Regions from separate parts of the Streptomyces sp. SID8374 genome, predicted to be linked through region 2. Evidence: riboswitches for the same ligand, from Rfam matches in the RefSeq annotation. Region 2 holds a riboswitch; each other region holds the start of a gene.
What was found. A riboswitch is a leader RNA that binds a small molecule or an ion and turns the genes downstream of it on or off. The one in region 2 is predicted to bind cyclic di-AMP.
Positions count from the first base shown of each region.

Region 1: another riboswitch for cyclic di-AMP. It lies ahead of GTY67_RS15400 (M23 family metallopeptidase); the one in region 2 lies ahead of GTY67_RS12170 (transglycosylase family protein).
Region 3: another riboswitch for cyclic di-AMP. It lies ahead of GTY67_RS33050 (transglycosylase SLT domain-containing protein); the one in region 2 lies ahead of GTY67_RS12170 (transglycosylase family protein).
Region 4: another riboswitch for cyclic di-AMP. It lies ahead of GTY67_RS31225 (LysM peptidoglycan-binding domain-containing M23 family metallopeptidase); the one in region 2 lies ahead of GTY67_RS12170 (transglycosylase family protein).

Region 1 covers NZ_WWGH01000001.1:3,533,495-3,540,829, reverse strand. Annotated here, with positions in the region: gene GTY67_RS15430 (DEAD/DEAH box helicase) at 1-884, shown strand, start outside; tRNA gene GTY67_RS15425 (tRNA-Lys) at 1,137-1,210, shown strand; partial or broken gene GTY67_RS15420 (alpha/beta fold hydrolase) at 1,295-1,921, opposite strand; tRNA gene GTY67_RS15415 (tRNA-Met) at 2,025-2,098, shown strand; gene GTY67_RS15410 (MerR family transcriptional regulator) at 2,216-2,962, shown strand; gene GTY67_RS15405 (PP2C family protein-serine/threonine phosphatase) at 3,102-4,424, shown strand; cyclic di-AMP (ydaO/yuaA leader) riboswitch at 4,635-4,787, shown strand; gene GTY67_RS15400 (M23 family metallopeptidase) at 4,799-5,842, shown strand; gene GTY67_RS15395 (aldo/keto reductase) at 6,092-7,036, shown strand; gene GTY67_RS15390 (PrsW family intramembrane metalloprotease) at 7,057-7,335, opposite strand, start outside.
Region 2 covers NZ_WWGH01000001.1:2,758,980-2,766,314, forward strand. Annotated here, with positions in the region: gene GTY67_RS12150 (Ppx/GppA phosphatase family protein) at 87-1,028, opposite strand; gene GTY67_RS12155 (DUF501 domain-containing protein) at 1,025-1,624, opposite strand; gene GTY67_RS12160 (septum formation initiator family protein) at 1,697-2,167, opposite strand; gene eno (phosphopyruvate hydratase) at 2,261-3,541, opposite strand; gene GTY67_RS12170 (transglycosylase family protein) at 3,877-4,593, opposite strand; cyclic di-AMP (ydaO/yuaA leader) riboswitch at 4,599-4,796, opposite strand; gene GTY67_RS12175 (transglycosylase family protein) at 5,087-6,088, opposite strand; gene GTY67_RS12180 (cytochrome P450) at 6,287-7,335, opposite strand, start outside.
Region 3 covers NZ_WWGH01000002.1:2,204,217-2,211,551, forward strand. Annotated here, with positions in the region: gene GTY67_RS33040 (SpoIIE family protein phosphatase) at 1-2,206, shown strand, start outside; gene GTY67_RS33045 (FAD-dependent oxidoreductase) at 2,223-3,584, opposite strand; cyclic di-AMP (ydaO/yuaA leader) riboswitch at 4,033-4,223, shown strand; gene GTY67_RS33050 (transglycosylase SLT domain-containing protein) at 4,227-5,048, shown strand; gene GTY67_RS33055 (GMC oxidoreductase) at 5,198-6,841, shown strand; gene GTY67_RS33060 (carboxymuconolactone decarboxylase family protein) at 6,896-7,335, opposite strand, start outside.
Region 4 covers NZ_WWGH01000002.1:1,777,129-1,784,463, forward strand. Annotated here, with positions in the region: gene hpnH (adenosyl-hopene transferase HpnH) at 1-83, shown strand, start outside; gene GTY67_RS31210 (aspartate aminotransferase family protein) at 166-1,563, shown strand; gene GTY67_RS31215 (XRE family transcriptional regulator) at 1,623-2,231, shown strand; gene GTY67_RS34715 (DUF6126 family protein) at 2,275-2,451, shown strand; gene GTY67_RS31220 (tyrosine-protein phosphatase) at 2,456-3,268, opposite strand; cyclic di-AMP (ydaO/yuaA leader) riboswitch at 3,680-3,840, shown strand; gene GTY67_RS31225 (LysM peptidoglycan-binding domain-containing M23 family metallopeptidase) at 3,844-4,821, shown strand; gene GTY67_RS31230 (SGNH/GDSL hydrolase family protein) at 4,984-5,814, shown strand; gene GTY67_RS31235 (STM4011 family radical SAM protein) at 5,818-6,735, opposite strand; gene GTY67_RS31240 (STM4012 family radical SAM protein) at 6,743-7,335, opposite strand, start outside.

The DNA of each region.
Region 1 (7,335 bases), 770 kb from region 2:
CCGCCGACCTGACGAAGCAGCTGGAGCGCGTCCAGCGCCGCGCCGTGGAGCTGCGCGAGGAGGCCGACCGCCTGGTCGCCCGTGCCGCGCGCGAGCGGGGCGACGACCCGGAGGCAGCGGTGGCCGAGGTCACCGCCGAGGCGGAGGCCGCCCTGGTGGCCGCCATCTCCGTCCCCGAGCAGCCGGCCGCCCGCGAAGAGCAGCGCCGCGACGAGCGGGGCAACTACGAGCGCCGCGACAACCGCGGTGGCGACCGTGGCGGCTACCGAGGCGGCAACGACCGCCGCGACGACCGCCCGTCCGGTGGCTTCCGCTCCGGTGGTGGCGACCGTCGCGACGACCGTGGTGGCCGTCCGTTCGAGCGTCGTGACAACGACCGCCCGTCGTTCAACCGCGACCGCCGCGACGAGCGCCCCTCGGGTGGCTTCCGCTCCGGTGGTGGCGACCGTCGCGACGACCGTGGTGGCCGTCCGTTCGAGCGTCGTGACAACGACCGCCCGTCGTTCAACCGCGACCGCCGCGATGACCGCCCCTCCGGCGGCTTCCGCTCCGGCGGCGACCGCCCGACCGGTGGCTTCCGCTCGGGTGGCGGTGACCGTCGCGACGACCGTGGTGGCCGTCCGTTCGAGCGTCGTGACAACGACCGCCCGTCGTTCAACCGCGACCGCCGTGACGAGCGCCCCTCGGGTGGCTTCCGCTCCGGCGGCAGCGACCGCCCGTTCAACCGCGACCGCCGCGACGACCGCCCCGCGGGCGGCTTCCGCTCGGGTGGCAGCGACCGCCCGACCGGCCGTCGTGACGACCACCGCGGCGCCAACACCGGTACCAACACCGGCACCTTCGGCCGCCGCGACGACAAGCCGCGCTGGAAGCGCAACGGCTGACCCCGCACCGGCCGCTTCCCGGCCGGCCAGGTCCGCCTGACAGACCGGCAGGGCCCGTACGCCACCGAACCGACTCGGTGACGTACGGGCCCTGTTGCTGTTCCCCGCGCCGCCCCCACAGGGGCGCGAACCGGCGCGAAAGGGACGCGACGGGGGCGTGACAGGGGCGTGACCGGGGCGTGACAGGGCCCGACACCGATACCGGATCGGCTGCTGGGATCGGGCGGGCTATGCTCGTGGGTGATGTTGCAGGGGCCGTTAGCTCAATTGGTCAGAGCAGCGGACTTTTAATCCGTTGGTTGTGGGTTCGAGTCCCACACGGCCTACCGACACGGCACCGGGCGTACGCCCGTGACATGCGAGGAAGCGCCCCCATCCGGTTCTGCCCGGGCGGGGGCGCTTCGGCGTTCTCACCCCCACACCCGGTCCAGGAACCGCGATCAGCGGTGCGATGGCGGGCAGTTGGTCCTCCAGGGCGAAGTGGCCCGTGTCGAACAGGTGGAGTTCGGCGTCGGGTACGTCGCGCAGGTAGGCGCGGGCCCCGGGCTCCGGGAAGAACGGGTCGTTGCGGCCCAGGTGATCAGGGTGGGCGGGGTGTGCTCGCGTAGCCAGGTCTGCCAGTGCGGGTACTGCTCCACGTCGCGGTGGTAGTCGACGACCGGGCCCGCAATCCGCTCCGGGTGGCGCAGGGCCAGCCGGGAGCCGACGGGGGCGCCGAAGTCGAAGACGTACAGCACGAAGCGGGTCAGGCCGAGCCGTTCCGTGAAGCCCTCGGTGATGTCGGCGAGGCGGTCGAAGGAGTACGTGAAGCCGGCGGGGGCCTCCGTGTGGCCGAAGCCCGGGTAGTCCGGCGCGATCAGCCGGTGGTGTGGTGCCCATCGCGTCGCTCAGGCGCCGGAACTGGTGCGAGGCCGACGGGAAGACGTGCAGCAGCAGGAGGGCCGGGGCGTCGGGCGGTCGGGGACCGACTCGCGGTAGAAGACCCGGACGCCTTCGACGTCCACGTGGCGGTGGGGGTGCTTGGCGGTGACGCTCAATCGGGCGCTGGCTCCAGCGCCATCGCACCGGCTGACCCCGCCGACCCCGCAACGGGGTGTGGTCGGAGTGGCCGCTCCGATGGCGTAGAGTGGTGTTTACCGACGCGGGGTGGAGCAGCTCGGTAGCTCGCTGGGCTCATAACCCAGAGGTCGCAGGTTCAAATCCTGTCCCCGCTACTGAAGATCCAGGCCCGGTACGCAGATCACTGATCGCGTGCCGGGCCTGAGTCGTTTCCGGAGCCCGACGCTTTCCGGCTTGACCTTGACGCAGCGTAAAGATCTAGCGTTTCCGGCATGGAGTGGTCCATCCAGGAAATCGCCAGAAGGGCCGGCACCACGAGCCGCACGCTCCGGCACTACGGGGACCTCGGTCTCCTCACGCCGAGCCGGGTCGGGAGCAACGGCTACCGCTACTACGACCAGGACGCCCTCGTCCGGTTGCAGCGCATCCTGCTGCTGCGGGGGCTGGGGCTGTCCCTGCCCGCCATCAAGGGGGTGCTCGAAGGGCAGCGGGACACGGCCGTGGCGTTGCGGGCGCATCTGCTCCTGCTCGAACAGGAACAGGAGCGCATCGGGCGGCAGATCGCCTCGGTGCGGACCACTCTCCACAAGACGCAGGAGGGGAGGGAACTCATGGCCGAGGAAGTGTTCGACGGGTTCGACCACACCGCTCATGAGCGGGAGGTGACCGAGCGCTGGGGGCGTGAGGCGTACGAGAAGGGCGACCGGTGGTGGCGTTCGCTCGGGGAGGCCGGGAAGCAGGCATTCCGGGACGAGCACGACGCCATCGCGCGGGACTGGGGGCGGGCCAGGGAGGCCAGGGTCCGTGCCGACAGCGAGGAAGCGCAGGGGATCGCTCGGCGGCACTGTGCGTGGCTGTCCACGACGGTCGCTCCCAGCCGGTCGTACGTCATCGGGCTCGGCGAGATGTATGTCGCCGATCCGCGCTTCGGAAAGAACTACGATCGCTACGGGGACGGCACCGCCGCCTTCGTACGGGATGCACTGACGATCTACGCGGAACAACGGCTCTCCGGCTGACCAGGGGAGCGCAGGGGTTCCCGGCCGCTTTTTCCCCCTATTTGGCCGACGACGAGTCGCCGCACGGCGCGGCTCCGGGAAGCCTGGACGGGGCGCGGTACCGTCCGCAGCCGTGGCCGGACCGGGCAGGAGTGCACAGGTGGGGATGGCGGAGAAGGGGCGCGGACGCGTGACGGGGAGCTTCGGCCTCCCGGGGCGCGGGCTGTCCGGCTCCGGGCGGGGCAGGTCCGGCTCCCCGGGAGGTTCCGCGGGGCGAGGGAAGCCGGGAAGTTCCGCCGGGCGCGGGAAGCCGGGAGGGTCTGCGGGGCGCGGGAAGCCGGTGGTGGCCCAGAACCGGGGCACCCGGCGGTTCGTCCGGCTGCTGCCGGTGCTGCTGATCGGCGGCGGGCTCCTCTTCGACTCGCTCGCCCCGCCCAACTTCACCGCCGTGCCCCTGTTCGTGGCCGCGCCGCTGATCGCCGCGCCCTTCTTCTCGCTCGCCAGCACCATCCGTACGGGTGTGGCCTCGGTCCTCTCCGTCATCGCGATGCGGCTCTCCGACGGGACGTCCACCCAGGTCGTCCCGGTCATCGAGATGATCACGGTCCTCACCGCCGCGGCCCTGGCCCTCGTCATCAACGGGGTCGTGCGCCGCAGCAACGAGCAGCTGGCCTCGGCGCGGGTCATCGCGGAGACCGCCATGCGGGCCGTCCTGCCGACCCCGGCGGAGCGGATCGGCGGGCTCCAGGTGGCGGCGCGGTACGAGGCGGCGCAGGCGGACGAGTTCGTCGGCGGGGACCTGTTCGCGGTGGCGGACACCCCGTACGGCGTACGCCTGGTCGTCGGCGATGTGCGCGGCAAGGGGCTGGACGCCGTGGAGGCGGTGGCGGTGATCATCGGGGCGTTCCGGGAGGCCGCCGAGCAGGAGCGGTCCCTGGAGGGCGTGGCGCAGCGGCTGGAGCGGGCGCTGGCGCGGGAGGGGACGCGGCGGTACGGGCTGGACGCCATGGAGGGGTTCATCACCGCCGTACTGGCCGAGATCCCGCCCGGTTCGGCCTCGCTGCGCCTCGTCAACCGCGGCCACCCCGAGCCGATCCTGCTGCACGCGGACGGGGCCCTGGAGGTCCTGGCGCCGTCCGTGCCCGCGATGCCGCTGGGGATGGACCTCGGGGTGTGGCCGGACCGGTCCGACGAGTGGGAGATGCCCCCGGGGTCGACGCTGCTCGCCTTCACGGACGGGCTCTCCGAGGCGCGGGACGCGCACGGGGTCTTCTACGACCCGGCGGCCCGGCTGCGCGGCCGGATCTTCCCCGGCCCCGAGGAGCTGCTCTCGGCGCTCACCGACGACGTACGGCTGCACACCGGGGGCCGGTCGACGGACGACATGGCGCTGCTCGCGGTCAGCCGGCCGGCGGAGGGGCAGCCGCCGCGGCGTACGACGGTGAAGATCGTCGGCCGGGGCGATGACACGGTGCGTAATTGAAGGGCGCCGCTCCGCATAACAGTTGACACACCATCAGAAAAAGAGGTGTGGGCGAGGGGTCGTCAAGTCGTCCGATTCGGGCCGCTTGTGGACGGTAAGTTCCCGCCGGAGCCGTTAATGATCAACAGGAACAGCTTGGAATCGGGCCCGTCTGTCTATTAACGTTCGATAACGCAGCGCGGTCGTCCCAGCCGTCGTCAGAGACGGCGCCGTGCGCGAGCGCCGAATCCCGCAAGGGAACCGGGGAACCACCTACATGGGGTGAATCGGACGCCTGTGTCTCGTGAGAGGCGGAGGGGTCCGTAGGAGACCTTCCTGCTCCGAACCCGTCAGCTAACCCGGTAGGCGAGAAGGAAGGAAAGGAGTGCGCCCACGTGGCGTCCAACAAGCCTGCCCCTGAGGCCCCGTCACCCTTCACTGCCGATGGCCTCGGTGGTCCGGAGCGGACGTGGGAGGAGTGGAACCCCACCGCGGAGTCCGTCCGTCCCGTGCGCGGCAAGCACCGCGTGGCCAAGCAGCGAGGCCTCGCCCGCAGCTCCACGGTCCTCGGGGTCGGCGTCATAGCGGCTGTCGGTGCGGGTGGCATGGCCACCGCCCAGTCCAAGCCCCCGGTCTCCATCTCCCTTCCCGATTCCATCGCGGACAACCTCCCCGACGCCAAGTCCCTTCCCGGTGTCGGGGCCTTCATGTCCGACGAGGCCGAGGCCGCCCCGGTCACCGCCGCCCCGCTCACCACCGCGGGCATCACGACCGCCGAGGCCGACCAGGGCACCACCGACGCCGGTGAGGCCCTGCGCGCCCGCATCCTCCAGCAGGCCGAGCAGCAGCAGGCCAGCGCCGACGCCGAGGCCAAGGCCGCCGAGGAGAAGGCCGCGGCCGAGAAGGCCGCCGCCGACGCGAAGAAGCAGCAGGACGAGGCCGAGGCCGAGGTCAAGGCCAAGCTCGCCGCGGAGAAGAAGGCGGCGGAGGAAGCGGCCGCGAAGAAGGCCGAGGAAGAGCGCCTCGCCAAGCTCCGCGCCAGCTACACCCTGCCCACCTCGTCGTACACGCTCACCTCGACCTACGGTCAGTCCGGCGCGATGTGGTCCTCGGGCCAGCACACCGGCCTGGACTTCGCCGGGGCGGCCGGATCGCCGCTCAAGGCCGTGCACAGCGGCACGATCACGTCGGCCGGCTGGTCCGGTTCATACGGCTACCGCACGGTCCTCCAGCTGGAGGACGGTACGGAGATCTGGTACGCCCACCAGTCCTCGATCGACGTCTCGGTCGGCCAGAAGGTCAGCACCGGCGAGACCATCGGCCGCATGGGCGCCACCGGCAACGTGACCGGCGTCCACCTCCACCTGGAGGTCCGCACCGCCGGCGGCTCGGCCATGGACCCGGCCGCCTGGCTGAACAGCAAGGGCCTCTCCGTCTGATCCGTCCGAGGAGCCCTGATCCCTCTGAGGAGCCCCGATCCCTCCGAGGATCCCTGATCCGTCCGAGGGTCCCGCTCCGTCCGAGGGTCCCGCGCTCCTTGCAGGTGCGCACCCCTCGCAGGGGCGTACGCACCACCCCGAAACCCCGGCAGCCCTGACGCTCACCCCCCGACGTCAGGGCTGCCGGTCTCTCCGGCGGAGTGCGGGCGGATGGAATATCCGGCTCCGGCACCGTCGTTGAACACCCACATGACTTCTCTGCGCACCCTCGGCAGCTCCGACCTCCAGGTCTTCCCCCTCTCCCTCGGCGGCAACGTCTTCGGCTGGACGGCGGACGAGGACCAGTCCTTCGCCGTCCTCGACGCGTACGCCGCGGCCGGCGGCAATTTCGTCGACACCGCCGATGCCTACACCGCCTGGATCGAGGGCAACCACGGCGGCGAGTCGGAGACCGTCATCGGCAAGTGGCTCGCCTCGCGCTCCAACCGCTCCGACATCGTCGTGGCCACCAAGGTCGGCGCCCACCCCGACTACAAGGGGCTCTCCGCCACCACCATCAAGGCCGCGGCCGAGCAGTCGCTGCGCCGCCTCGGCACCGACCACATCGACCTCTACTACACGCACTTCGACGACGAGACCGTCCCGGTCGAGGAGATCATCACCGCCCTCGACCAGCTGGTGAAGGACGGCAAGGTGCGCCACATCGCCGCCTCCAACATCAGCCCGGAGCGCCTCCAGGCGTCCCTGGACTTCTCCGAGCGCGAAGGCCTGGCCCGGTACGTCGCCCTCCAGCCGCACTACAACCTGGTCTCCCGGGACACCTACGAGGGCCCGCTCCAGGAGACCGCCGCCCGCGCCGGGCTCGCGGCCGTACCGTACTTCGCGCTGGCCGCAGGCTTCCTCACCGGCAAGTACCGCCCGGGCGCGACCGTGGAGAGCGCCCGCTCGGCCAAGGCGGGCGAGCACCTGGAGTCGGAGCGCGGCCGCAAGGTGCTGGCCGCCCTCGACAAGGTCGCCGCGGAACGGGACGCCGAGATCGCCACGGTCGCCCTCGCCTGGCTCGCCGCCCGCCCGACGGTCGCTGCCCCGATCGCCTCGGCCCGCACGGTCGACCAGCTCCCCGCCCTGCTGGCCGTCGCCGACCTGGAGCTGACGGACGCGGAGCTGACGGCGCTCACGGAGGCGTCGGCCTGAGCCGGACCGCCTGAACCGCCTTACGGGGGAGGCGGGGTGGGGCCGTAGGGGGTGTGGTGGCCGTACGGAGGTTGCTGCGGGGGCGGGGCGCCGTAGCCGTACCCGGTTCCGTAGCCCTGCCCCTGCCCGTAGCCGTAGCCCTGCCCCTGCCCGTATCCCTGGCTCTGCCCGTAGCCGTACCCGTACCCATATCCGTACGGCGTCTGCATCGGCATCGGCGGCCGGGGGTACGGGCGCGGGCGCGGGGCCGTGCCGGTCATGTGGGCCGCGTGGGTGAGGGCCGGGGCGGCGATGTCGCG
Region 2 (7,335 bases):
CGCGAGCGACGCCGTAGGCCACGGACAATGCAGCCCCGCGCGGTGCGTCGGTCATGCCCGTATGTCCCCCCGGCCCTGCACGGCTGTTACGCGGCGCTCCAGGCGATCCCGTCCAGGATGTCGTGCTCGCTGACGACGACCTCGTGGGCGCCCGTCCGCTCCATCACGGCGAGCAGCACGAGGGCGCCCGCGGCGATCACGTCGACGCGGCCCGGGTGCATCACGGGGATCGCGGCGCGCTCCTCGTGGGTGGACTGGAGGAGGTGCTCGGTGATGGCGCGGACCTGGCCGCGGGAGACCCGGGAGTGGTGGATGGCCTCGGAGTCGTACTCCGTCAGCTCCAGCGCGATCCCCGCGATCGTGGTGACCGTGCCCGCCAGGCCGACCAGCGTGGCCGCTTCGGTGAGCTGAACGGCCTCGGCGGCCACGTCCAGGGCGGCTTCGATGTCCGCGCGGATCGCGGCGACCCGCTCGTGGGTGGGCGGGTCCACCACGGCGCCGTCCGCGACCAGGTGACGCTCGGTCATGCGTACGCAGCCGATGTCCACGGAGCGGGCCGCCTCGACCCCGTCCGAGCCGAGCACGAACTCGGTGGAGCCGCCGCCGATGTCGACGACCAGGTACGGCTTGGCCAGGTGGTCGCTGCCGGTCAGCTCCTTGGTGGCACCGTCGAAGGAGAGCTGCGCCTCCTGGTCGCCGGTGATCACCTCGGGCTCCACGCCCAGGATCTCCCGGACGCCGGAGACGAACTCCTCGCTGTTCTCGGCGTCGCGGGAGGCGGAGGTGGCCACGAAGCGGACGCGTTCGGCGCCCAGCTCCTCGATCACCGCGGCGTACTCGCGGCAGGCCGCGAAGGTGCGCTCCAGCGCCTCGGGGGCGAGCCGGCCGGTCCTGTCGACGCCCTGGCCGAGGCGGACGATCGTCATCCGCCGGTCCAGCTGGGTGAAGGTGCCGGTGGCGGGGTCCGCGTCGGCGACGAGGAGCCGGATGGAGTTCGTACCGCAGTCGACGGCGGCAACCCTGGTCATGCGTCCTGCCCTTCCGTGGAGCCGCCGAGGGGGCGCGCGGTGAAGTGGCCGCTCCCGTCCCCGGTCCTGTCGTCCGGTGTCGTGCACGGCGTGACGCACGGGCCCTTGGCCCACCACTCGGGCAGCATCGCGATGGCCTCGTCGCCCAGCGGGTTCACCCCGGGCCCGGCGGCCAGCGAGTGGCCGACCAGGACGTGCAGGCACTTCACCCGGTCCGGCATGCCACCGGCGCTCGGGAAGCCCTCCAGGACCTCGATGGCGTCGCGGCGGGTGATGTAGTCCTCGTGCGCGGCCCGGTAGGCGGCGGCCAGCTCCGGGTCGGTCTCCAGACGGGCCGTCATCTCCTTCATGACCCCGTTCGCCTCCAGCGTGCCGATCGCCGAGGCCGCCCGGGGGCAGGTCAGGTAGTACGTCGTCGGGAACGGCGTGCCGTCCTCCAGACGGGGCTGGGTCTCCACCACGTCCGGGTTGCCGCACGGGCAGCGGTGCGCGATGGCGCGCAGGCCGCGCGGCGGGCGGCCGAGCTGCTGCTCGAACGCGGCGATGTCCGCGTCGGTGGGCTTGGTGGACTCGGTCTGCGGAGGGGGCGTTTCCATGCCTGCCTTGGTTCTGCTCGGAAGCTCGTCGGAGGGAAGGGTCGTGGAAGGGGTGCGGGAGGAGAAGGGGCGTCAGTCGCGGTCGGCGCCGTCCACGCCGTCCCAGACGTTCGAGTGCCAGGGGCGGTGGCTCGCGCCCTGATCCCCCCGGCGGTCCTGTGCCGCGTCGGGGTCGGCCACGGTGTAGCCGGTCTCGCCGGGGAGCACGTAATGGAGGTGCTGGCGGGCCAGCCGCATGATGTACGCGTCGTCCTGGAGCCGCGCCTTCTCGTCCCGCAGCTCCTCGGTGCGCTGCTCGGCCTGGCGCGAGAGCCGCTCCTGCTCGGCGATCTCGTCGCGCTGGGAGACGTACTGACGCATCGGGTAGGCGAGCGCGACCACCAGGGAGCAGACCACCAGCGCCAGGAACGCGGCCCGGCCGGTGAGCCGGGAGCGGCGGGCCTGGCGGCGGTTCTGGGAGCGGTACACGCGGGCCGCGGTCTGCTCGCCGAGCAGTCGCAGCCTGGTCGCGGTGGAGAACCTGTCCCGGTCCTTCCCGGCCATGTCTCCCGCCTCCCCGTTACGCACGTCCGTCCCCGCACACGGTACGGGACCGGGTGCGGGGACGGGCGGAGGCTACCGTCCTACGGCTGCGGGTCAGCCCTTGAAGCGCGGGAAGGCGGAGCGGCCCGCGTACACCGCGGCGTCGTCGAGGATCTCCTCGATGCGCAGCAGCTGGTTGTACTTGGCGACGCGGTCCGAGCGGGCCGGGGCGCCGGTCTTGATCTGGCCGCAGTTCACGGCGACGGCGAGGTCGGCGATGGTGACGTCCTCGGTCTCGCCGGAGCGGTGCGACATCATGCACTTGAAGCCGTTGCGCTGGGCCAGCTCCACGGCGTCCAGGGTCTCGGTCAGCGAACCGATCTGGTTGACCTTGACGAGCAGGGCGTTGGCGGAGCCTTCCTCGATGCCACGGGCCAGGCGCTCCGGGTTGGTGACGAAGAGGTCGTCGCCGACGATCTGGACCTTGGCGCCCAGGCGGTCGGTGATGACCTTCCAGCCGGCCCAGTCGTCCTCGTACAGCGGGTCCTCGATGGAGACCAGCGGGTACGCGGAGACGAGCTCCTCGTAGTACTCGGTCATCTCGGCGGCCGAGCGGGACTTGCCCTCGAACTCGTAGACGCCGTCCTTGTAGAACTCGGACGCGGCGACGTCGAGGGCGAGCGCGATGTCGCGGCCCGGGACGTAACCGGCCTCCTTGACGGCCTCGACGATGAGGTCCAGGGCGGCGCGGTTGGACTCCAGGTTCGGGGCGAAGCCGCCCTCGTCGCCGAGGCCGGTGGACAGGCCCTTGGTCTTGAGGACCTTCTTCAGCGTGTGGTAGACCTCCGCGCCCCAGCGCAGGGCCTCGGAGAAGGACTCCGCGCCGATCGGGGCGATCATGAACTCCTGGATGTCCACGTTGGAGTCGGCGTGCGAGCCGCCGTTCAGGATGTTCATCATCGGAACGGGCAGCAGGTGCGCGTTCGGGCCGCCGAGGTAGCGGAAGAGCGGCAGGTCGGACGCCTCGGAGGCGGCGTGCGCGACGGCGAGCGAGACACCGAGGATGGCGTTCGCGCCGAGCGAGGCCTTGTTCTCGGTGGCGTCCAGGTCGAACATCGCCTGGTCGATGAGGCGCTGCTCGGTGGCGTCGTACCCGACGAGCTCCGGGCCGATCTGCTCGATGACGGCGAGGACGGCCTTCTCGACGCCCTTGCCCAGGTAGCGGTTGGGGTCACCGTCGCGAAGCTCGATGGCCTCGAACGCACCGGTGGAGGCGCCGGACGGAACGGCAGCACGGCCGGTGCTGCCGTCGTCGAGGCCGACCTCGACCTCGACCGTGGGGTTGCCCCGGGAGTCGAGGATTTCCCTGGCTACGACGACGTCGATGGACGGCACGAGGCATCTCCTTCTGGGATATGACGCTGGTTGTGCAGGGTCACTGTGGCCTTGCGACACGAGCCTAACCGGCCCGGCCGCGTCAGTCGGCCGACCGCCCGCCTCCTGGGACGAAAAAGGACCCAAGGACCAGCATCACGGGACAAATCTCTAGAAATCTACTGGGCGGTAACAAGCGTTGACGACAAAAGGTGAACGCATCCCCTCGCCCGCCGACGCCCCTCGCACCGAAAACCCCGGCCCGGCGCGCACGGGGGGAGTAGCGCGCCGGGCCGGGGAGCCGTGCGAGGGAGGGTGCCGCCGGACCCCCTCCCTCCGGGGAGGAGAGACGGCTGTTACTTCAGGTGGAGCTGCTGACCCGGGAAGATCAGGTCCGCGTCCTTGACGATGTCGTCGTTGAGCTTGAAGAGCTTGCTCCAGCCGCCCTTGACGCCTTCCTTCTGAGCGATCTTGCTCAGGGTGTCGCCGGACTTCACCTTGTACTCGCCGTCGCCCTTCTGGACCTTCTCACCGGTCGGGGTGGTGACGGTCTTCTTGGAGCTCTCGGCCTTGGGGGCGGCCGGGGCGGTGCGCTGCTCGCTGCGCGTGGTGGGCTGCTCGGCCTTGCGCTCGGGCTGCGCCTGCTGGGGCTTGCTCTGCGACTGGCCGGAGCCGGTGTTCACGCCCGGGTCCACACCGTCGTTGGTGAGGCCGCCGGCGCCGGCGCACGCCCAGGCACCCGGGCCCTGCATGGCGAGCAGCTTCTCGGCGGTGGCGATCTGCTGGTCCTTGGAGGCCAGGTCGGCGCGGGAGGCGTACTGCGTACCGCCGGCGGCGGCCCAGCTGGACTGCGAGAACTGCAGTCCGCCGTAGTAGCCGTTGCCGGTGTTGATGGACCAGTTGCCGCCGGACTCGCACTGGGCGACGGCGTCCCAGGTCTCGACGGAGGCGGCGGAAGCGTTGGTCGCACCCATCAGCGGGACGGCCACGGCGGCACCGGTGATGCCCGCGAGGGTGGCGAAACGGACGGTCTTCGAGGGGCGGCGGTGCTTGCCCTTGCTGTTCAGCAGCATGGAACGGATCTCCTCACCGACGCCTACGAGGTGAGCTGTCGGGTTCGGGCTGATGAGTTGCCCGGTCGTGCGACCTTGCGCACGACTTCACCCCAAGCCGTTCCCGTACGTCCCCGACTTCGAAGGGACTGCCCTTCGAAGGGGCCGTACGGACCCGGCGGCCTACCTGGGTCCCCCGCTCCTGCCTACGGCGCTTACGCGTCTGTTCCCTTCGACCGACGGCAGGATTCGGCGTGACGGTCGACGGGGCCCGCGGTGCGAGCGGTTCCGACCGTAAACACAGGCAACCCCGACATTCAAAGACGGACATACTGGGCCAATCAGCGCTTACTTGCTCACCCTGATGGACCGTTTCCGCAGGTCGGAGGGGATCTACGCCGAGCGGGCGGGCGCAACACGCCAGTTGAAGCAAAGAGACCCATGTCTCACTTACGCATAAGTGGACATAGGCCTCTGAACTACCCGCGATTTTGGGGCGTTTTCCCGAATTCGATCAGTTGGCGGCAGGCACCTCGGCGCCCTCCTGGGCACCCGCCTCAGCGGCCGGGTCCAGCCCCAGATCGAGGCTCTGGCCGGGCAGGATCAGGTCCGGGTCGGAGCCCAGGAGGTCCTTGTTGGCCTCGTACAGGCCGGTCCAGCCCTGGGGAAGTTTCTGTGCGTCAGCAATGGCCCAGAGGTTGTCCCCGGGCTGCACGGTGTAGCCGCCGTCGGCGACCGCGCCGCCGTCCCGCGCGTCACCCTCGCCGCGTGAGGCGTGCCGGCCGGACTCCCGGGGGCCGTCCCCCTGGTCCACCGCGCCGGTCTCCTCGGGGGCCGGAGCGCCCCGGTGCTTGCCGCCGGTGTTCTGGGAGGGCTGCGAGGCGTCGGGGGACTCGGTGGTTCCGGTCCTGCCGGTCCCGCCGCTCTCCCCCGCCTTCCCGGCGGAGGGCTTCGCGGAAGGCTTCGCCGAGGGGTCGAGGGCGTCGCCGCCGCTCTCTTTCTCACCCTTGCCGGTCTTGCCCGCCTTATCGGAAGTGCCGGTCTCACCCTTTTCATCCGCTTCGTCCGCCGGGACGGTCGTCGGGTCCTGGGTGGGGTCGGCGGAGGGCGCGGTGCCGGGGTCGACACCGGGCAGGGCGCCGTCCACCGCGAGGCCGGAGATCACCGCGCAGCTCGGCCAGGCCTGTGGGCCCTTGTCGTCCAGGACCTTCTCGGCGACGGATATCTGCTGGGCACGGCTGGCGAGGTCGGCCCGCTCGGCGAAGGCGGTGCCGCCGTACGCCGACCATGTCTCCTGCGAGAACTGGAGCCCGCCGTAGTAGCCGTTGCCGAGGTCGGCACTCCACATGCCGCCGCTCTCGCACTCCGCGACCCGGTCCCAGGTGGTGGCGTCGGCTGCGTGTGCGCCTGCCGCGCCGAGGAGCGGGATGGCGATGGCCGATCCGGTCACGCCTGCGGCGACGACGATGGCGGGTGCCTGACGAGGGCGGCGGTGTCTGCCGTTCGCGGAGCCCATGGGGTTTGCCTTCCGTGCGACTGACAAGCAGGAACTGAGGAGCATGAAGCTGTTGAGCACGCGGCGCCGTTGAGCGCACAGCGCTGTTGAACAAGTGACGGGCGGGCCGGCGGTGAACAGCGGCCGACGCGTCGAACCGTGAACCTAGCGGGACTCGAACGCATGTCACAAGTCGATGCAGCGCAGATCACGTGAAAGTCACAGAGGTGACAGCGTGTCACTTTCTTCGAGGCGGCGTCCCGGTTCGAATTCCACCGGCAGCGTGCGCAGTCCGCGCATGATGAGCCCGCCGCGCCACCGCAGATCGGCCGGTTCCGCGGCAAGTCGCAGGCCAGGAAGGCGTTTCAGCAGCGTCGCCACCGCCGCCTGGCCCTCCAGCCGGGCCAGCGGCGCCCCCAGGCAGTAGTGGATGCCGTGCCCGTAACCCAGGTGCTGATTGTCACTCCGTGACAGATCGAGTGCGTCCGGATCCGTGAACCGGTCCGGGTCCCGGTCCGCCGCCGCCAGCACCACCAGCACCGGATCTCCGGCCGCGATCTCCTGCCCGCCGAGGGTCAGCGCCTCGGTGGCGTACCGCCAGGTCGCGAGCTCCACCGGCCCGTCGAACCGGAGCAGTTCCTCGATGCCGGTGGCCAGCAGGGCGCTCTCCCCCGCCGCCAGGGACTCTTCGAGCCGGGCGCGCTGCTCGGGGTGGCGGAGGAGGGCGTACGTACCGTTCCCGATCAGGTTCACCGTCGTCTCGAACCCGGCGAACAGCAGGATGAACGCCATCGCCGCGGCCTCGTTCTCGGTGAGGTGCTCGCCGTGGTCGCTGGCCCGGATCAGCCCGGAGATCAGGTCGTCACCGGGGTTCTCCCTCTTCCGGTGGATGAGTTCGGCGAGATAGCCGCGCATCTTCTTCACCGACCGGGCCACCCCGCCGCGCGGCCCGCCGCCGTGGCGGATCATCATGCCCGCCCAGTCCCGGAAGTCGTCCTGGTCCTCGCGCGGGACGCCGAGCAGGTCGCAGATGGCGTAGATGGGGAGCGGGAAGGCGAAGTCATGGATCAGATCCGCCTCCCCGTCCTCGATGAACCGGTCGATGAGCCGGTCCGTCAGCTCCTGCACGCGGGGCGCGAACTCCGCGACCCGGCGCGGGGTGAACGCCTTGGAGACGAGCCGGCGCAGCCGGGTGTGGTCCGGCGGGTCGATGTTGAGCAGATGCGTCATCAGCTCCGCCTTGCGCTCCCCCGGGATCCCCGTCTTCC
Region 3 (7,335 bases), on a different contig from region 2:
CAGCGTGGGCGTGATGGCCGTCCTGCGGGCCGCCACCCCGGGCGAGGAGGTCGCCGCCGCCGACGGGGAGCGGCTGCTGGGGCTCGGCCGCCGGCTCGGCGCCGCGCTCACGGACCTGGATTCGCGGTCCCTCCCCGTGGTCTGGGAGAAGGAGCCCATCCCCGTCCAGCTGCCGGCCGCCCCCGCGCCCCCGGTGCGCGTAGGCAGCTTCGACTGGGACCTGCACTCCGGCTCCCTCACAGCCGACGACGACCTGTGCGCGATCTTCGGGACCGAGCCCGCGGAGTTCCCCGGCACCGTCGACGCCCTCGCCGGACGCCTCGTACCGGAGGACGTGTACGGGCTGTGGGCCCTGGCCCGGCAGGCGGTGGAGTCCGCCGATCCGGTGGTCCGCCGGATGCGGCTGCGCGGCCCCGACGGCCGGTACCACCTGCTGGAGCTCTCGGGCCGCTGGACGCACCCGGACGGGGAGAGCGCCGAGAGCCATCTGAACGGCTTCGTCGTCGACTTCGGCGCGGGGCCCGTCATCGCGGAAGCGGCGGACCGGCTGCCCCGGGGGATCGTCTCCCTGGACCGGATCGGGCGCATCACGTACGCCAACGTGCTCGCGGAGGAGCTGCTGGGCCGCCCCCGCGCCGAGCTGGTCGGCCATGTCGTCTGGGAGGCGCTGCCGTGGTTCGGACATCCGGCGTACGAGGACCACTGCCGGGCGGCCCTGATCTCCGACGAACCCGTCCACTTCCTCGCCCGGCGGGCCGAGTCCGTCTGGCTGTCGGTCTCCCTGTACCCGGGTCTTGACGGGCTGAGCGCGGTCTTCCAGGCCACCGAGCAACCGGCGTACACGCCCGGCTCCGTCACCTCGCCGGGTCTGGGCATCGGCTCCACCGCCGACCGGTCCTCCGCGCTCTACCGCCCGGTCGCCCTGGCCATCGCCCTCACCGAGGCGGTCACGGCCCGCCAGGTCTCCGCCGTCGTCACCGAGGAGCTGCTCCCCGCGTTCGGCGGTAGGCAGCTCGCCATCTACCTGCTGAGCGAGCGTCACCTCCACCTCGCCTGGGAGACGGGGTTCCCCAAAGGGTTCCTCGACCGCTTCGACGGGGTCGGACTCGACGTCTCCATCCCCGGTGTGGAGACCCTGACCACCGGCCGCCCGATCTTCTTCGAGTCCATGCAGCGCCTGGCCGACGCCTACCCGGGCATCCCGATGGAGACCGACATCGGCGCGCGGGCGTTCCTGCCGCTGATCGCCTCGGGGCGGCCCGTCGGCTCGTGCATCCTCGGCTTCGACCGGCCCCGCGGGTTCAGCCCCGAGGAGCGCACCGTCCTGACCGCCCTCGCCGGGCTCATCGCCCAGGCTCTGCAACGTGCGCAGCGGTACGACAGCGAGTCGGCGCTCGCCCGGGGGCTCCAGGACGCCCTGCTGCCGCACCGGCTGCCGGAGGTCGAGGGGGTCGACACCCTCGGGCGCTATCTCTCCGGCACCCAGGACATGGAGGTGGGCGGCGACTGGTACGACGTCATCGAGACCGGCGACGAACTGGCCCTGGTCATCGGCGACGTCCAGGGGCACGGTGTCTCGGCGGCCGCCACCATGGGGCAACTGCGCAGTGCGGTACGGGCGTTCGCCCTGAGCAACCATGACCCGCAGGAGGTGATGAGCGGGACGAACCGGCTGCTCATCGATCTAGACCCGGGACAGTTCGCCAGCTGCTGCTACATCGTGCTGGACCCGCTCACAGGGCGGGCCCGTGCCGTACGGGCGGGCCATCCGCAGCCGGTACTGCGCCACCCCGACGGCCGGACCGAGGTGCTGGACCTGCCCGGCGGCATCGTGCTCGGCATCGACGGGCAGGCGGCCTACCCCGTCACGGAGCTGCGACTCGACCCGGGCGATGTGCTGGCCCTGTTCACCGACGGGCTCATCGAACGCCCCGGGACCGACATCGACGAGGGCATCGAACGGCTGCGCGCCACCATCGCCGGGGTCGGCTCCGTGCCGCTGGCCCAGCTGGCGAACCGGGTGATCGGGGAGGCCAGACAGGCCACGGACCGCCCCGACGACATCGCGATCCTGCTGGCCGCCCGCTGGACGCACGTCCCGGAGAAAGCGCCGCCGCCCGCCCGGGAGGCCGCCCCGCCGGACCTGTGGCGGACGTTCCGCGGGCCGGGCCCGCAAGGCGCGGAGAGTGCCACGGACCCGGCCTGAGGAGTGACGGGACTGATCAGGCGCCGGAGGCGTCCAGCATGCCCTCGCGCTCCACGACCTTGATGCGCTCACGGCCCTGGGCCGCGCCGAGCGCCTGCTCGTGGGCGTCCAGCTTGTGCCAGCCCTCCCACGTCGTGTAGCGGACGTTCCGGCTCTCCAGGAAGGCTTCGACGGCCTCAGGAGCGGGCGTAGCCGGTTCGGGCAGACGGCCGGCGGCGCGGTCCTCCAGCAGGCAGGCGACCGTCTCGTTGGCGTCGCCCTTGGTGTGGCCGATCAGACCGATCGGGCCGCGCTTGATCCAGCCCGTGACGTAGACCGAGGCCATGTGCTCGTCACCGGCGATGACGCGTCCCGCCTCGTGCGGGACGGTGCCGGAGGCCACGTCGAAGGGGAGCTTGGGCAGCTCCTCCGAGTAGTAGCCGACGGCGCGGTAGACGCTCTGCATGTCCCAGTCGGTGAACTTCCCGGTGCCCCGGACGTTGCCGGTGCCGTCCAGCTCGGTGCGCTCGGTGCGCAGCGCGGTGACCTTGCCGTCCTCGCCCAGGATCTCGACCGGGGACTCGAAGAAGTGCAGGAAGAGCTTGTGCGGGCGGTCGCCGACATCGCGGATCGCCCAGTTCTCCAGGGTCTGCGCGACCATGTTGGCCTGCTTGTTCTCCCGCCGGGTGGCGATGGAGCCCTCGTCGTACTCGATGTCCTCGGGGTTGACGATGACCTCGATGTTGGGCGAGTGGTCCAGCTCCCGCAGCTCCATCGGGCTGAACTTGGCCTGCGCCGGGCCACGCCGCCCGAACACATGCACCTCCAGCGCCTTGTTCGCCTTGAGGCCCTGGTACACGTTGTCCGGGATCTCGGTGGGCAGCAGCTCGTCCGCCGTCTTGGCCAGCACCCGGGCCACGTCCAGCGCCACGTTGCCGACGCCGAGGACGGCGACCTTTTCCGCCGTCAGCGGCCAGGTGCGCGGGACCTCGGGGTGGCCGTCGTACCAGGAGACGAAGTCGGCCGCGCCGTAGGAGCCGTCCAGCTCGATGCCCGGGATGTCGAGGGCGCGGTCGGCCTCGGCGCCGGTGGAGAAGATCACCGCGTCGTAGAAGGACCGCAGGTCGTCCAGGCCGATGTCGTTCGGGTAGCTGACGTTGCCGAAGAGGCGGATCTGCGGCTTGTCCAGCACCTGGTGCAGGGCCTTGACGATGCCCTTGATCCGGGGGTGGTCGGGGGCCACGCCGTAACGGATCAGGCCGAAGGGGGCGGGCATGCGCTCGAACAGGTCGATCGAGACGCCCGGGTCCTGGCAGACCTCGGATTTGAGCAGCGCGTCCGCAGCGTAGATACCGGCAGGGCCGGCTCCGACAATGGCGACGCGGACGGGGCGTGTCATGGCGTGGTGATCCTTAAGGCGGGCGAACGCGGGCAGGTACAGCGTACGTCGGAGGTAAGGGTTGGCTTACTAGTCTCCACCCCACACCGTAAGCCCTCGGCCGGCGAGACCCTCGAACCGGCCTACGGAACCGCCCGATAAGTCCGTTTCTGCGGGGCGGTATGGGTGATTTGAGTCTTTTGGACTTCTCTTCCATAAAGGGGCTATTGGGGCCGTTGAGCTATTTTGGCCGCGCCTGTTTCGGCCACCTCCGCGCGAAGTGGTGAGCGTCACGTCCGAGGGTGCGGACGCAGAAGTGGAGGGTTCGGTTCCCTTCTGTGCGAAGAAAGTTGACGACGCGGCGGAACGGGTGGATCCGGGAATTCCTGAATTCGATCTTGCGGAGAAAGGTCATCCGGAATTCGGGGCTTGTTCTGTCCGGCGCTTTTCGCCTACGGTCACGCTCAATCCGGATGGAACGCCGAATCCTGCCGCCGTCCGGGAAACCGAAACCCACTCACGTACGGCAGGAGCGGGGGACCCAGGTAAGCCGCCGATCCGGTATCCGGAACGGCTAGGGGTGAAGTCGCATGTCCATGCGGCCAGACATCTCCCGTCTGAACCCGACAGCTCACCTCGTAGGCGCCGGAGAGGAAATTCCCCATGCCCGCACAGGGTAAGCACCGCCGTCCCAAGTCCGTCTCGCTGAGCCGCGGCATCGCCGCCGTGACCACGGGTGGAGCCGTTCTGGCCCTCCCGGTGCTCGGCGCCACCACCGCATCCGCCGCCCCCGCGCACTCCGTCGCCGCGGAAAAGGCGGTGGCTCCCGTCTCCGTGACCGCCCAGGCGAATTCCGTGACGAAGGCCGCGCCCGTCAAGCATTCCGTGGTGTCCGGCGAAACGCTTTCCAAGATCGCCCGCGAGCATTCCGTCAGCGGCGGCTGGAAGAAGCTGTACGAAGGCAACCGCAAGGTCGTCGGCGAGAACCCGAACCTTATTCACCCCGGTATCACGCTGACCATCGGCGCCAAGGCTGCCGCCCCGTCAGACGCCAAGGCCGGCAAGGCTGCCGCCCGCACCGCCACGACGGAGCGCGCCGACCGCTCGGAGCGCACGACGGCCGCTCCCGCCGCCGCCCCGGCCGCCGCCGCTCCCGCCACGTACACCAACGATCTCGATGGCTGGATCAAGGAGTCGCTGGCGGTCATGGCCCAGCACGGCATCCCCGGCAGCTACGAGGGTATCCACCGCAACATCATCCGCGAGTCCTCGGGCAACCCGAACGCCATCAACAACTGGGACTCCAACGCGGTGAAGGGCACCCCCTCCAAGGGCCTGCTCCAGGTGATCGACCCGACGTTCCAGGCGTACCACGTGCCCGGCACCTCGACCGACAGCTACGACCCGGTCGCCAACATCACCGCCGCGTGCAACTACGCCGCGGACCGGTACGGCTCGATCGACAACGTCTTCGGCGCCTACTGATCCCCGTACGCGCGCACGCCCGAGGGGCCCCGGACCACACCGGTCCGGGGCCCCTCGGCGTACCGGGAAGTTACCCCCAAGTTTCTAGTGACTTACCACGCGATCGACAGTAGAACCTGTTGCACTCTGTCGAGAGTGAGGGATGTCACATGAACGACACCACCCCGCACGGCAACGCCCCCAAGGGTGTATCGCGTCGAAGATTCATCACTGGAACAGGTTCTCTTCTCGGGGTCGCGGCGCTCGCCGGATCCACCACACCGGTCTGGGCCACGGCCCGCGCGGCGGCGGCCCCGATCGGTTCCGGCGCCCATGTGCCGGTGCTGATCGTCGGCACCGGATACGGCGGCTCGGTCGCCGCCCTCCGGCTCGCCCAGGCCGGCACGGACGTCCACATGGTCGAGATGGGCATGGCCTGGGACACCCCCGGCGCGGACGGCAAGATCTTCGCCAACACCACCAGGCCGGACGACCGCTCCTTCTGGCTGCGCACCCGGACCAAGCAGCCGCTGAGCAACTTCCTCGGCTTCCCGATCGACAGATCCGTCAACCGCTACACCGGGATCCTGGACGCCGAGGAGTTCGCCGGCATCACCGTCTACCAGGGGCGCGGTGTTGGAGGCGGGTCGCTGGTCAACGGAGGCATGGCCGTCACGCCCAAGCGGGAGAACTTCGCCGCGATCCTGCCGTCGGTCGACGCCGCGGAGATGTACAGCACCTACTACCCGCGCGCCAACGCGGACCTCGGCGTCACCACCATCGACCCCGCCTGGTTCGACAGCGTCGACTGCTACCAGTACGCCCGGGTCGGCCGGAAGCACGCGCAGCGCTCGGGCTTCCCGTTCCTCTTCGTGCCCGCCGTGTACGACTGGGACTACATGAAGCAGGAGGCCGCCGGGACCGTACCCAGGTCAGCGCTGGACGCCGAGATCCTCTACGGCAACAACTACGGCAAGAAGTCGCTCCAGAAGACCTACATCGACCGGATCAGGGCCACGGGCCGGGTCACCATCACCCCGCTGCACAAGGTCACCCGCGTCTCCCCGGCTTCCGGCGGCGGCTACACGGTCCTCATCGACCAGCTGGACACCACCGGCCGGACCACCGCCACCAAGACCGTCACGGCGGACAAGGTCTTCTTCGCGGCAGGCAGCGTCGGCACCAGCAAGCTGCTCGTCGGCCTCAAGGCGACCGGAGCGCTGCCCGCCCTCAACAACGAGATCGGCAAGGGCTGGGGCGACAACGGCAACGTCATGTGCGGCCGGGCCAACCACCTCTGGGACCCGACGGGGAAGGTGCAGTCGTCCATCCCCACCGGCGGCATCGACAACTGGGACGCAGGCGGAGCGTTCGCCGAAGTCGCTCCGCTGCCCACCGGCATCGAGACCTGGGCCTCGTTCTACCTCTCGATCACCAAGAACCCCCACCGGGCCCAGTTCACCTGGAACGCGGCGGCGGGGAGGGCCGAACTGAACTGGCAGACGGCGTGGAAGCAGCCGTCCATCGATGCCGCGAAGACCATCTTCGACAAGATCAACCAGAAGGAGGGGACGATCTACCGCACGGACCTCTTCGGGACCTACAAGATCTGGGGCGACCACCTCACCTACCACCCCCTGGGCGGCGCGGTCCTGGACAAGGCCACCGACAACTACGGCCGGCTGCACGGCTACCCGGGTCTGTACGTCATCGACGGCGCCCTGATCCCCGGCAACACCAGCGTCAACCCGTTCGTCACGATCACCGCGCTCGCCGAGCGCAACATCGAACGCATCATCGCCACCGATCTGTAGGGGCGTACGGAGAGCCCGGGGCCGGGAGTGCCAACCCGGCGGCCCCGGACTCCGTCAGTGACCCGGCAGCACACACACCGCGTCGATCCCCAGTACATGGTTGAGCCGCCCGAACGCCAGCCAGGAGCCGATGCTCATGGACAGCTCCACGATCTCCACCTGGCTGTAGTGCGCGGTCATCCGCTGCCAGAAGGCGTCGTCGAGACCGTGGTGGTCCAGCGCGTACCGCTCCGCGTACTCCGCCGCCAGCCTGGTCCGCACGTCGAAGGCGTCCGTCGTACGCCACTTGGCCACCGCCTGCGCGAACTCCTCCTCGACCTTCTCCCCGTCCCGCTCGGTCCGCCAGTCCAGGCAGAACAGGCACCCGTTGACCTGCGCGATCCGCAGCCGCGCGGCCTCGAACTCCCGCAGGCCCAGCGTCGTGTGCTCGTACACGGACATCGAGAAGGCGGCGGCGGCCACGCCGATGCCGGGGACCATCTCCCCCCATACGT
Region 4 (7,335 bases), on a different contig from region 2:
AACCCACAGCGGTGCTAGCCACCATGGGGTCGCTGAAGGAATCCCTGCGCGCGGCCCGGGAGACCATCAGCAGCAACCGGTGACGTCGTGACGGGTGAGGGGGCCGGTCACCCGGCCTCCTCACGGCACGTACCGACCCACGGAACGCAAGGAGAAGAGCGGGCGATGACGGACGGCGGGCCCAAGGGCTTCGACCTGGGACGGCTCCTGGCGGAGCGCGGGGCCGAGCGGTACGAGCTGCACGCGCGCCACCTCAACCACCAGCTGCCGCGCATGCTGCACACCATCGGCTTCGACAAGGTCTACGAGCGGGCCGAGGGCGCGTACTTCTGGGACGCGGAGGGCAACGACTACCTCGACATGCTCGCCGGGTTCGGTGTGATGGGCATCGGCCGGCACCACCCGGTCGTCCGCCAGGCCCTGCACGACGTCCTCGACGCCCAGCTCGCCGACCTCACCCGCTTCGACTGCCAGCCGCTGCCCGGCCTCCTCGCCGAGAAGCTGCTCGGCCACAGCCCGCACCTGGACCGCGTCTTCTTCGGGAACAGCGGTACGGAGGCGGTCGAGACGGCGCTGAAGTTCGCCCGGTACGCCACCGGCAAGCCCCGCGTCCTCTACTGCGCCCACGCCTTCCACGGGCTGACCACCGGCTCCCTCTCCGTCAACGGCGAGAGCGGCTTCCGCGACGGCTTCGCCCCGCTGCTGCCCGACACCCCGATCGCCCTTGGCGACCTGGACGCGCTCCGCCGGGAGCTGAAGCGCGGCGACGTCGCGGCCCTCGTCGTGGAGCCGATCCAGGGCAAGGGCGTGCACGCCGCGCCGCCCGGCTTCCTGCGCGAGGCACAGGAGCTGCTGCACCGGCACAAGGCGCTCCTGATCGCCGACGAGGTGCAGACGGGGCTCGGCAGGACCGGCGACTTCTACGCGTACCAGCACGAGGACGGCGTCGAACCCGATCTCGTCTGCGTGGCCAAGGCCCTCTCCGGCGGCTATGTGCCGGTCGGCGCGACGCTCGGCAAGGAGTGGATCTTCCGCAAGGTCTACTCCTCGATGGACCGGGTCCTCGTCCACTCCGCCAGCTTCGGCTCCAACGCCCAGGCCATGGCGGCGGGGCTGGCGGTGCTCTCCGTCATGGAGGACGAGGAGACCGTCGCCAATGCCCGGCGCACCGGTGATCTGCTGCGGGAACGCCTGTCGGCCCTGGTGGACCGCTACGAGCTGCTGCACGAGGTGCGCGGGCGCGGGCTGATGATCGGCATCGAGTTCGGCCGCCCCGTCTCGCTGAAGCTCCGCAGCCGCTGGACCATGCTCCAGGCGGCCCGCAAGGGACTCTTCGCCCAGATGGTCGTGGTGCCCCTGCTCCAGAAGCACCGCATCCTCACCCAGGTCTCCGGCGACCACCTGGAAGTGATCAAGCTGATCCCGCCGCTGATCATCGGGGAGGCGGAGGTGGACCGCTTCGTGGCGGCGTTCACGGAGGTCATGGACGACGCGCACAGCGGCGGCGGGCTGATGTGGGACTTCGGCCGGACCCTGGTCAAGCAGGCCGTGGCCAACCGCTGAGTTTTTGCCTCCCGGGCAAGATATTTGCCCGGGAGGAAAGTTCCTGGCCCAATGGAGGTATGAACCCTCCGGACGAAGGGGCGGCCGACGAGCTCCCCGGCGTCGCACCCCGCCTGCGCGACCTGCGCCGCGGCCGCGGCCTCACCCTGGAGACCGCCGCCCAGCGGGCCGGACTCTCCCCGGCCCACCTCTCCCGGCTGGAGACCGGCCGCCGACAGCCCTCGCTGCCGATGCTGCTGGGCCTGGCCCGCATCTACGGTACGACGGTCTCCGAGCTCCTCGGTGAGAAGCCGCCCGAGCGGGAGTCGATCATCCGGGGCGGCGCCTTCGAGGGCGCCGAGGCCGACGGCTGGATGTACCGCAGGGCGGGCGGTTCCGGCCGCGCCATGCAGGCGCTGCGGGTCAGGGTCCCCTACGGCGCCCAGGGCGATCTGGTCCGCGTGCACCCCGGTGAGGAGTGGCTGTACGTCCTCGGCGGGCGGCTGCGGGTCGCGCTGGGGGAGACCGTGCACGATCTGGACCCGGGCGACAGCGCCCACTTCGACTCGCTCACCCCGCACCGGATCGCGGCCCTGGACCGGGGCGGGGCGGAGCTGCTCTTCGTCCACTCCCTGCTCCAGAGCCCCTCGGCCGAGCTCTGCCTCGGCAACGCGCTCCACGCGCGCTGACCCCTTCGTCCCACCGGCCGCGAGGCCGGCAGAGAGGACCGTCATGTCCGATTCCGAGCACTACGACCCGCTGAGCCCGAGGCACCCGAAGTCCACCAAGGACTCGCAGGAGCGCCGGATGCCGCGCGGTCTGGTCATCCGGCTCTTCGCCTACCTGGTGGTCGGCCACGTGATCGCGGCCTTCCTCTACCTGCTCTTCATGGTGGCGGGTGCCGAGTAGGCCGTCAGCCCTGGTCGAGGAGCCGCTCGCGCAGCCGCTCCCGGGTCTCGGGGGAGACGTTCAGCCCTTCGGACAGATAGCGGTCCGTCGTGCCCCAGGTCTCGTCGATGGCCGCGAACGCCGCCTCCAGGTAGGAGGACTGCGCCCCGAAGAGCGGGTTGAGGAGCTCCATCACCTCGGCGGACATCCCGACCTCGGACATGTCCGTGCGCTTCACCTTGTACCGGCGGTGGGGGTCGTTGGACTTGAGGTAGTCCGCCTCGATCGCCTCGCGCTCCACACCGACCGCGAGCAGCGAGACCGCGATCGACAGCCCTGCCCGGTCCTTGCCCGCCGCGCAGTGCATCAGCGCGGGCACACTGTCCTCCGCCAGCGCGTGCAGCACCCGGCTGTGCTCGGCGGTGCGGTCCACGATGGTCGACCGGTACATGGTGATCATGCGCTCGGTGCCCTTGCCGTTGGCGAGGATGGAGCGCAGCTGCTGGATGTTCCCGTCGCGCACCAGCCGCCAGAACTCGGCTCCGTCGGCCGGGTCGGAGAGCGGAATGCTGACATTGCGGACACCGGCCAGCTCGATGTCGTACCCGTCGAGTTTGTGGTCGGCGGAGTTGCGGAAGTCGAAGACGGTGTGCAGCCCGAGCCCGCCGAGGAAGAGCGCGTCCTCGGCGGTGGCGTGCGCCAGGTGGCCGCTGCGGTAGAGCCTGCCGAAGGCGGTGCGCCGCCCGTCCGTGGTGGGGAGCCCGCCCACGTCGCGGAAGTTGCGGACTCCGGTCAGTGCGGTCTCGGTCGGCGGGACCTGCGGCACCTGCTGCGTCACGGTGGCTCCTGGAATCTCTGGCGTCGGCGCGGCTCTCCGGCGAGGGCGCTCCTGCGACGATACGACATCGGTGCACGGGGAAATCAATGGTCTGCTGACGGCGCGTCAGGGATGGCGTCCACGCCATGTCCGTATTGGTGTATTTCGCAGAACATGCCCCGCTAATGGGGGAGATGGGATTCCGCAGGTGAGCGGGATCATATCCGTGACGGACCGTGGCGGTGGCGCCCGGCCGTTTTCCCGGGATCCGTACGGAAAGCCAAGATCCGTAATCCACGGAGTGTGACGGGAAATCCGAACCGGAATTGAATCGATGTTTCCGGCGTGCAACCGACGGCTTGTTCCTGTCGTCCTGACTCGTTTACGGTCACCGTCAATCCGGACGGACCGCCTAATCCTGCCGCCGCCCGGAATTCGCACCCACCCACTCACGTGTGGCAGGAGCGGGGGAACCAGGTAAGCCGCCGGCCCGGAGCGATCCGGACCGGCTCGGGGTGAAGTCGCCATCCGGCGGCCGGGCATCTCCAGCCCGAACCCGACAGCTCACCTCGCAGGCGCCGGAGAGGAACTTCCCCATGCCCGCAAAGGGTAAGCACCGCCGTCCCAAGTCCGGCCCGATCCACCGCGGCGTCCTCGCCGCGGGCACCGGCGGCGCCGTACTCGCCCTCCCGCTGATGGGTGCCACCGGCGCCCACGCCGCGGAGAAGGCGGCCCCCGCCGTCAAGCCCGCCGCCGCGCAGAGCGCGCAGCAGCAGGCCGCACCGCAGACCGCGCCCGCCACGGCGAAGAAGGCCGCCCCGAAGACGTACTCCGTCGTCTCCGGCGACTACCTCGCCAAGATCGCGGCCGAGCACCAGGTCAAGGGCGGCTGGCAGAAGCTGTACCAGGACAACCGCTCCACCGTCGGCGGGAACCCCAGCCTGATCTTCCCGGGCATGAAGCTGACCCTCGGCGCCAAGGCGTCCGGCTCCGCCGCGCCTTCCGAGGCCAAGAAGTCCGCCCCGGCGCCCAAGGCGGCCGCCCCGAAGGCCGCGCCGAAGAAGGCCGAGCCGGCCCCGAAGGGCGACACCCTCTCGGCCGACGAGTCCGACGCCGCCGCGCAGACCGGCACCTCCGCGCAGACCGGCTCTTCGCAGTCCACCGGCTCCGGCTGGACCGCCCCGCTGGACAACCCCAACGTCACCACCCAGTACCGCGCTTCCGGCTCCAGCTGGTCCAGCGGCTACCACACCGGCTCCGACTTCCAGGCCGCCTCCGGCACCCCCGTCAAGGCCATCGGCCCGGGCACCGTGGTCTCGGCCGGCTGGAGCGGTTCGTACGGCAACGAGGTCGTCATCAAGCACGAGGACGGCATGTACTCCCAGTACGCCCACCAGTCCTCACTGAGCGTCTCCGCCGGCCAGACCGTCACCGCCGGCCAGCAGATCGGCCTCTCCGGCTCCACCGGCAACTCCACCGGCCCGCACCTCCACTTCGAGGTCCGCACCGGCCCGAGCTACGGCTCGGACGTCGACCCGGTCGCCTACCTGCGGCAGCACGGCGTCTCCCTCTGACCCGAGGGCAACACGAAGTGATCGAGGGGCGGTGCGCGGCGGCGCACCGCCCCTCCGCTTATTCCGGGTTTACCAAAACCTGACCGGGTGGTCTATCTCACCACCCGTCAACCCCATATTACGGTCGCGTAGGTCACATTGAACGGTGCAGGATAAGTGCTTGTGGCAGACGATTCGAGAACCCAGCAGCAGAACATCATCGGGTCGTACGCGGCGATCGGGGACAGTTTCACCGAGGGCGTCGGCGATCCCGGTCCCGACGGCACCTTCGTCGGCTGGGCGGACCGGTTCGCGGTTCTGCTCGCCGACCGGCTCCCGGCCCCCGACGACGCGGCGACGAACCCGGACGAGACCCGGCACGGCAATTTCCGTTACGCCAATCTCGCCGTACGCGGACGCCTCCTCGACCAGATCGTCGAGGAGCAGCTCCCCCGCGCCAAGGAGCTGGCTCCCGACCTGGTCAGCTTCTGCGCGGGCGGCAACGACATCATCCGGCCCGGCACCGACCCCGACGATCTGGCCGAGCGCTTCGAGCGGGCCGTCGCGGACCTGACCAACGCCGTCGGCACCGTCATGGTCACCACCGGGTTCGACACCCGGGGCGTCCCGGTGCTGCGCCATATGCGCGGCAAGATCGCCACGTACAACGTCCACCTGCGGGCCATCGCCGACCGCTACCAGTGCCCCGTACTCGACCTGTGGTCGCTGCGCTCGGTCCAGGACCGGCGCGCCTGGGACGCCGACCGGCTCCACCTCTCGCCCGAGGGCCACACCCGTGTCGCCCTGCGCGCCGCCCAGGTCCTCGGCCACGACGTGCCCGCCGACCCGGACCAGCCCTGGCCGCCGCAGGCCCAGCGCCGCCCCTTCGACGAGCGGCGCGACAACATCCAGTGGGCCAGGGAGTACCTGGTGCCGTGGATCGGGCGGCGGCTGCGCGGCGAGTCGTCCGGCGACCACGTCGAGGCGAAGCGGCCGGACCTGCTGCCGCTGTAGCGGTCAGGGCTCCAGCAGCGGAAGCGCACGCCGGGACGGGCCCCTGGGGATGGGCCCGGTCGGCGGCGTGCCCGCGCCGAACCCGGCGGGTATCCGCTCCAGGACACCGCCCGCGAACACGTCGTACAGCGGCAGCGTCTCCAGGTGCACATAGCCGATGTGGCAGTCGCACACGGCGAGCGGGCAAGCCCGGGGGCCGAGCGCCGCGCGGTAGCTGCCGTCGTAGAGGTTGCCCAGCTCCGCCTTGACGAAGTGGCAGCGGCGCACCGTGCCGTCACCGTCCACCGAGATCACCGACTCACCCGTCCGGCAGGGCAGCCCCGCCGAGGTGTGCGGATGTCTGCTGTAGGGGAAGAGCGGGTCCAGCTCCGTCCACCGCTCGGCCTCCTCGTCGGTGTACGTATGGCCCTCGGCGGCGTTCACCCAGAGGTAGACCTCGGAGGGCAGCGCGGCGCGCAGCCGCCGCGCCTCGTCGAGGTGCTCGTCGAACCCCACCACGCCCACGCTGTAGCGGATGCCCCGGGCGGACAGCTCCTGGCACTTCCCGAGGAACCGCTCGTACGGTGTCTGCCCCGGGTGGTACGTGCACCAGAGCGCGACCCGCTCCGGATCGGCGTCCGCCAGCCATGCGGTGCGGCCGCTGAGGTTCGTCTGGATGGCGACCCGGCCGATGTGCGGCAGATGGGAGAGCTCGGTCAGCGCGCGCCGGTACCAGGAGCGCACCAGGCCCTCGCCCCACGGCGTGAACAGCACCGAGAGCCGGTCACCGGTCTGCGCCGCCGCCCACGCGGTGAACCGCTCCAGCGCCTCCCGGTCCGCCGTCAACTGGGCCCTGCTGTCACGCCGTTTGGCGAACGGGCAGTACGGACAGTCGTAGTCGCACGAGGCCAGCGGGCCCCGGTAGAGGATGGTCAGGTCCATGGCCCGCTCACTTCCGCTCGTACGCGGCCATCGCGGCCCGCACCCCGGGGGAGAACAGCGCCGGACCCAGCGCGTCCGAGTGGGCCAGCCCCAGCGGGGAGAGCCGCAGCAGACCCTCCGGAGCCTGGCCGTCCAGCCAGCCCCGGTCCGCGAACCGCTCCAGCTCGGCGGGGAAGTCCTCCGACGGGTCCGTGCCGAAGCGGGCGCGGTAGTCGGCCACGGGCAGACCGGCTGCCTGGAGCAGCGACTGGAGGAGGTGGCGCCTGCGGGCCTCATCCGCGTCGACGTATCTGCCGACCTCGGCCCGGGAGAAGTCCTCGGTGGTGGTGAAGCGGTCGATGATGGAGCGGATCTCCCGCATCTCCACCGCGTAGTCGAAGGAGTAGTGCAGGGCCGCCGTGTAGGAACGGGCCCCGCAGCCGAGCCCGATCATGCCGTCCGTCTGGCACGCGTAGTCCTCGGGGCCGTCCTGCGACTCGCGGGGGGCGTCGGCGCGCCGGAACATCCGCATCGACACCTGCTCGTAGCCGTACGCCAGCAGATGGTCCCGGCCCACCGCGTACAGCCGCAGCCGCTGCTCGTCCCAGGCGGCCTGCTCCA